DNA from 2 places in the Mesorhizobium sp. M0239 genome. Region 2 is predicted to be linked to the other one. Evidence: riboswitches for the same ligand, from Rfam matches in the RefSeq annotation. Region 2 holds a riboswitch; the other holds the start of a gene.

Region 1 (3,407 bases), on a different contig from region 2:
GCACGTCCAGCCCGATCTCTTCCTGCCAGCGAATTGCAGCCTCGATCTCCTTCTTCAGGAACGTCTCATAGTCGACATAGCTCAGCTGGCCCTTCGCATGAGCGGCCCGCGCCTTGCGTACCTGCGGCGTCTGCGGGAAGGACCCGATGGTCGTCGTCGGGAACGGCGGCAGCCCGAGTGAGCCGGCTTGGACTCTGGAGCGCTCGCCAAAAGCGCTCTCTCGTCGCTTCGCGCTGTCCTCAATGCTAGCGATCCGCCCCTGAACAAGCGGGTCATGGATCCTCGTGGATGTCACGCGCGTGGCGGCAGCCTCGGCAGACGCTTTCAACGCGCCTGCCACCGCATCCCTGCCTTGGGACAGGGCCCGGGCCAGCAAGACCAGCTCGTCGGTCTTCTGGGCCGCGAAGGCGAGCCACGACCTGATGTCGGCGTCGAGTTCCGTCTCCATGCGCAGATCAATCGGCACATGCAGCATCGAGCAAGAAGGCGCGATCTCGACGCGGTCCAAGGGCCACCCGGCGACGATCGGTTTGATGCGGTCGAGAATGGCGGGCAGGTTCGCACGCCAGACGTTTCGGCCATCGATCAAGCCAAGCGAGAGCACCAGATCCTTCGGAGCGAGCCGACCCACCGTTTCCAGCTGCTCGGGAGCGCGCACGAGATCAATATGCAGCCCGGCCAGGGGCAGAGAAACCGCGGTTTCGAGATTGTCTCCCAGCGACCCGAAATACGTAGCCAGCATGATCTTCAGCTCGGGCGCGGCTTTCGACAGCTGGCCATAGGCGAATTCGAACGCAGCTCGTTCGTTCGGGTTCAGATCGAGGACAAGCGCTGGCTCATCGATCTGCACCCAGTCGGCTCCCGACAGCTTCAGCTTCTGCAGGACTTGCTCGTAAACGGGCAGCAGCCGCGGTAGGAGCGCGATGGGACCGAACCCCTCGGCAGGCGATTTCGCCAGCTTGAGGAAGGTGATGGGTCCAAGGATGACTGGGCGTGTGTGAATGCCGAGAGCTTTAGCCTCGAGGAAGTAATCGACCGGCTTCGATGACGAGAGGGCGAACGTCTGACCATCATCGAGTTCCGGCACAATGTAGTGGTAGTTGGTGTCAAACCACTTGGTCATTTCCATCGCGGTTACACCAGGTCCATGAGCCTCCTCCTGGTGACCAGCGTGTCCACAATCCTCCGTCTGACCCTGGTTGCCGCGCGCCATTGCGAAGTAGATGTCAAGTGGGACCTCGCCGCTATTCCAGCCGTAACGGGATGGAACGGCCCCGACCATGGCTGCGGTGTCGAGCACATGGTCGTAAAGCGAGAAGTCGTTCGACGGGATTTTCGACACGCCGCGATCGCGCTGCTCTTCCCAGCTAGCGGCACGGAGCGCCTTCGACGTCGTGAGAAGGTCGCCAGCGGACGATGTTCCGGACCAGTAGCTTTCAAGCGCGAATTTCAGTTCTCGCCGACGACCGAAGCGCGGCACGCCGAGCGTTGCTACAGGAATTTCCTGAGAGTCAGTCATGTCATACCCCGATGGTTGGGGCGCCGATGACAAGGAAGGCGCTAGCAGGCCGGCACGAACGCCGGCTTGCAGCGGCCACCGAGACACCCCGCCCGTGGACGTAATTCGCCGTGGCAGGTCTCCTGGCTCGCGGGGTCATAGCCTCTACCCGTCTTCCTGAGGGTATTCGCCTCAGTGACATGAGTGGGGTTGGCTCGCCGCTAACAGTTGCGGGGGCAGCGCCGGCATTGCACCGGCTTCCCTCTTAGCTCCGCTGCGGCAGCGCCGCACGCGAGAACCACGACACGCAGACAATCACAGCAGTCCGCTCTTTTGTCAATGACGCATAACGAAATGTTTATGTCGTTATGTGATTTCGCTTTTACGCTTGTCTAACATTGTGAAATATTCAGTCGCCCATTGGCGGCGCTGCTCCGCTGCCACCATTGTCCAACTAATGGATCCCTGTCGGGCTGCGACATCCCTCGCAGGTCGCCGATGAAGGATTTCGGACAAGACTTCAAGCGCGTGACAACGTCATTAGAATGCAGAAGATCGCATTGGTGGCGATGTTTAACGATGCGGCCGCAAGCCGTGCGTGCGTGGTAGAAGCGGTTTTCTCGGAGTGAGCGCCAAACCGTGGTCCGAGGGGAATTGGCACGCCAGTCGTCATCACGGGTGACTAGGCAATCGTGATGACTCCGCTCGGCGGCAAGAGACCACACTGACGGAGCCTGGCTCAAGGGTCTGATGCAAAGCCCGACTGTGGTCCCGATAAGCCGCTTAAGCCGCATTCAGGCGGTCAGGATAAGTATCTCTCTCTCCAAGCGCTCGGCATTGAGGGATGCGCAAATGGAGGCAAAGCTCGCGTGCTTCATATTCTGCATCATACGATCGGCAGGACCCAGTTTTTATCCAGTGCACGCGTCAGCGCGTGTGCAATTCTGGCTCGGTCCGATACGAAGGCATTTGGGCCTCGCTGATCCAGCCCAAGCCAACATAGTGGAAGTGATCCGCAGGGACCGTAACCCGGCTGCTGTCCAGTTGCCGAACGAAGTCCGCTGACCAATGGTGGATCGTATACGCTTCAAGTTTGTCCATCATCCTCCGCCAGCGTTGGATGCGTTCTTCGCGCGGCATGCTGGCCGCTCTTGAGATCGCGGTAGCTATCTCGTCGGAGAGCCTCGGATTTACCAGCAGGGCGTCCTCGCCGAAGTCTTCGGCCGCGCCGGCAAACTTCGATAACACCAGAACGCCAGGGTCGCTCGGATCTTGTGCAGCAATGTATTCTTTCGCCACAAGATTCATGCCATCGCGCAACGGCGTCACAACGCAAACACGCGCGGCTCTGTAAAGACCCGCTATCTCAGCTTGGGTGAACGACCTGTTCTCATAGATAATCGGCATCCACTCGTCCGTGCCATGCCGGTTGTTGACTTGATTGACGAGTCTTTCGACGTCGCGCCGATATTCGCTGTACGCTTGGATGTCGCCACGTGAGGGAGTTGCGATTTGCAAGAGCGAGACACGTTGCGGCTCGACTGCCAGCAGATCGAAAGCTTTAATCCGATTGTCAATGCCCTTGGTGTAGTCGAGCCGATCGACGCCGATAACTAGCTTTGCTCCGCCAAGTTTCAACTGCGAAATGTAGGCTTTCTGCGCCTCAAGCGAATCTGCGGCACACCGTTCGAATTGCTTCGGATGGATACCTATAGGAAACTTTTGGCATTGCGTTTGGCCACGGTCCGAGAAAACGACCTCGTCCTTGCTCTCCAGCCCCAAATGAGATTGGACACAGGCGAGGAAATTGCTCACATCACGGTCGGTCTGGAAACCGAGCAGATCATACTCGAGCATACATTTCATTAGCTCGCCAGAATTGGGCACGCGCTCCATCATGTCAGACTTG
Region 2 (3,407 bases):
AGGCGGCCGGCATCGGCCTTCCAGGCTGCCGCCAGTCCGGCGAGGTCGCTGTCGGTGAAGGACAGGGCCACGATATCCGCCGGCGTCTGCCGCAGATCGACCGGCTCGGCGAGGTCGTCGAGCGAGGCGGATGTCGTGGTGAGGATGTGCATCGCAACCCGTGTCCGAGATCAGCCGGCGAGTATACGCTCGATCGCCGGGCGGTTCAGCCCCTTCAGGCCGATGACGACGAGACGCGAGCGGCGGTCGTCCTGCGCGGTCCAGGCGCGGTCATAGTAATGATTGACGCGCGGCCCGACGGCCTGCAGCAAGAGCCGCATCGGCTTGCCACCGACCTCGACGAAGCCTTTTACACGCAGCACGTTTTCTTCTTCGGCGACTGTGGCGACACGCTTTGCCAGTTCATCGGGATTGGCGATCGAGGCAATGTCGACAATGAACGTGTCGAAGTCGTCATGTTCGTGGTCGAATGCGCCGTCATGGTGGGACTTGCGGTTTTCGATGTCGTCCTCGACGGCGAGACCGAGCCCGAGCAGCACGGAGGGATCGACCTTGCCATGCGACGTCGGCACGATCTTCACGGCGCGGGCGGAGTGTTCGCCAATGATGGCGTTGGCGCGGGCGGTGCCGGCGGCGTCCATCAGGTCGCTTTTCGACAGGATGATCAGGTCGGCGCAGGCGATCTGATCCTCGAACACTTCTTCCACCGGATCGTCATGGTCGAGCGTCTCGTCCCCGGCGCGCTGCGCCTGCAAAGCATCCATGTCGTTGGCGACGCGGCCTTCGGCCAATGCCGGCCCGTCGACCACGGCGATGACGCCGTCGACTGTGACGCGGCTCTTTACGCTCGGCCATTGAAACGCCTGGACCAGCGGCTTGGGCAGCGCCAGGCCCGAAGTCTCGATCAGGATGTGGTCGACCCTCGGCGTCAGCGCGAGGATCTTGTCGAGCGCCGGGACGAAATCGTCGGCGACGGTGCAGCAGATGCAGCCATTGGCCAGTTCGACGATGTTTTCCTCCGGGCAGGTGTCTATGCCGCAGCCCTTGAGGATCTCGCCATCGATGCCGATGTCGCCGAATTCGTTGACAATGATGGCAATGCGCTTGCCGCCGGCGTTTTCCAGGAGATGGCGGACCAGCGTCGTCTTGCCGGCGCCGAGGAAGCCGGTGACGACGGTGCAGGGAACGCGGGAGAGGTTCGCAGGCGAATCTGGGGCAGTCATGGTCAATCCTTCAGCAGGTCTAAGGGAGGGATGCGGGCAACGAGGCCACGCTTCAGGCTATCGGGGCGGCCGCGCCATGGAATCAGGCCGTCCTTCGAGGTGGCGAAGAGCTTGGCGCCTGTCACGAGGTCGGCGCCGCTGGTCGTGGTCAGGTCGCCGAAGACATAGCTCCAGCACCCGTCGCGCAGGATGGCGGCGCTGAGGCGGCGCTTGCAATTGCCGAGGCATTCGACGCTGCGGATGCGGATGTCGTCGCCGGATGCGGCGCGGCGCGTGTCGTCCGCCAGCAATTCGCCGGCGCGGGGATGAGCGTCGGCGCCGGTCTCATCGCGGCAGGAGGCGCAGACGATGATGGTGACGCCGGCCAAGGCATCATCATGGCCGGACGAAATATCCGCTGTGCCAGCCGAAAAACTGCTGTCGTGGTCCAAGATCGGGCTCCTTGCCCGGAAACCCGCCGGGCGATCGGATTCTAAAGTCGCAGACGGCAGGTCTCCTGGCTCGCGGGTCATCGCCTTGGTAGCCGCCTTCCCGGGAACTCCCCAGTGGCTTTCGGCCTTGGCTCTTCGCTTACAGTTGCGGGGACAGCCGCGGATTTGGGATTTTGCCCCGCACCGCATTCCCTCTTAGCTCTTGCCGTTGCGGGCAAGAGACCATCTGAACCGGATTTAGGCTTTTGCGGGCAGCGGTGTCAACGCAACGCAGGGGCAATCTGAAATCAGGGGCGGGGACGCTTCACTACCACTGACCGCTCTTCGCGAATGCCATCTTCGTTGTTGGGATCAGGAAAAGCTGTAACGAAAGCCGTCAGAAGGATATCTCCATCTTGCCGGTCCAGCCATCCGGCGCTGTCACCCACATCGAAGTAAATGCCATCAACTTTGAAGCCAAATGTGTCTCCAGCAGGTCTAGGGTAGCGTTTTCGGATTGCCTGCGCATGTACGTCCCATGAAAAGGACGAAATCCTATCGAGGCACTCCTGCACCTCTTGGGTCAGCCTGGCTTTGATATCCATTGTTTATCCGCTAGCCTGTGTACGTTGGCTCAATTGTTATCTCCCGGCAACGCAAGGATGACCTGACGCAGCGCCTGGTACCCGTCGCCGTGGTGCCAGTCCTGATCAACGAGGAGCTCTTGACCTTCCGGCCAAGTTTCGTTGTCCAGGAGAATTTCGTTGCCGACCAGTGCTCCGCCATAGCTCGCCAGGAATATCCGGATGAAATGACTGCCAGGGCGAACCTTAGCCGTGAACAGTTTTTCCAAGCGGGCATAAAACGCTGGATATGTCCGGTTGAGAGTGCATTCCACTGCAGCCTGTGTGATCACAGGTCCACCGTAGATCTTCCAGCCAGCATCATTCCGTTGCCAGAATGCAATCTCGGCTTGCATGTTCTCGCAAACATGCTCCGCAAGGCCCTCGATCAGCACATGAAATACACCGATCAGGAATTTTCCGAATGCTTGGAAAATCGCCTGTTCACGCGTGTCGCCCAGTCCAACAAAAGATTCGATGACCGGCTGAGTGCCTAGCAACGGTGAGAAGACGTAGATTTCGAGAACAAGCCTGCGACCCGAGCCTGACGGCTCCTTGTCGAAAACTTGGGCTTCAAAGCGCAGGTCTTCCAGTCCAATCCAGACATCGTTCTGTCCACGGATGGCGCTGATCCCATGCGCAATCAACGCTTCGTGGATCAGGTCGAGAACCTCTTGCGATGCCATCATTGAACCTAGGCCGACAAAACTCCCTCAAACGGCTGCAGCCGACGGCTGATGTCAAGAGCGCCCGTCGCTGATCACGCTCAGCAGCGCCGGACCCAAATCCCCGGCAGGCGTCACTTCGATGCGTTCGAGTCCGAGCCAGCCCTGCATCTGCTTCAATTCCTCGAACAGCTCTGCAGCGGTTTCAGGCGGTGCACCGGGCTCCGCATAGGCCGCATGGACGCGCAGTATGCTGGCCGGACGGTCGGCCTTGAGGTCGACGCGTGCCACGATCCTGTCGCCGAGCAGGAACGGCAGGACATAATAGCCATATTGCCGCTTGTCGGCCGGCGTGTAGATCTCGATGCGGTAGTGGAAATCGAACAGCCGCTCGGTGCGCGACCGCTCGAAGACGACCGGATCGAACGGCGCCAGCAGGGCGCGGGCCTCGACTTTGCGCGGCAGGCGGGCGTCTTTATGAAGATA

The links. A riboswitch is a leader RNA that binds a small molecule or an ion and turns the genes downstream of it on or off. The one in region 2 is predicted to bind cobalamin.
Region 1: it holds a riboswitch for cobalamin, as region 2 does, so the genes downstream of both, metE (5-methyltetrahydropteroyltriglutamate--homocysteine S-methyltransferase) here and NKI99_RS25005 (DUF1636 family protein) in region 2, are expected to answer to the same signal.

What each region holds. Positions count from the first base shown of each region.
Region 1 is NZ_JAMYSG010000022.1:87,023-90,429, reverse strand. Features, by position in the region: gene metE (5-methyltetrahydropteroyltriglutamate--homocysteine S-methyltransferase) at 1-1,519, opposite strand, end outside; cobalamin riboswitch at 1,615-1,816, opposite strand; gene NKI99_RS22680 (alpha,alpha-trehalose-phosphate synthase (UDP-forming)) at 2,426-3,397, opposite strand; gene NKI99_RS22675 (trehalose-6-phosphate synthase) at 3,394-3,407, opposite strand, start outside.
Region 2 is NZ_JAMYSG010000026.1:68,495-71,901, forward strand. Features, by position in the region: gene NKI99_RS24995 (cobaltochelatase subunit CobN) at 1-152, opposite strand, end outside; gene cobW (cobalamin biosynthesis protein CobW) at 171-1,223, opposite strand; gene NKI99_RS25005 (DUF1636 family protein) at 1,226-1,654, opposite strand; cobalamin riboswitch at 1,693-1,896, opposite strand; gene NKI99_RS25010 (hypothetical protein) at 1,942-2,238, opposite strand; gene NKI99_RS25015 (DUF6348 family protein) at 2,268-2,945, opposite strand; gene NKI99_RS25020 (winged helix-turn-helix domain-containing protein) at 2,997-3,407, opposite strand, start outside.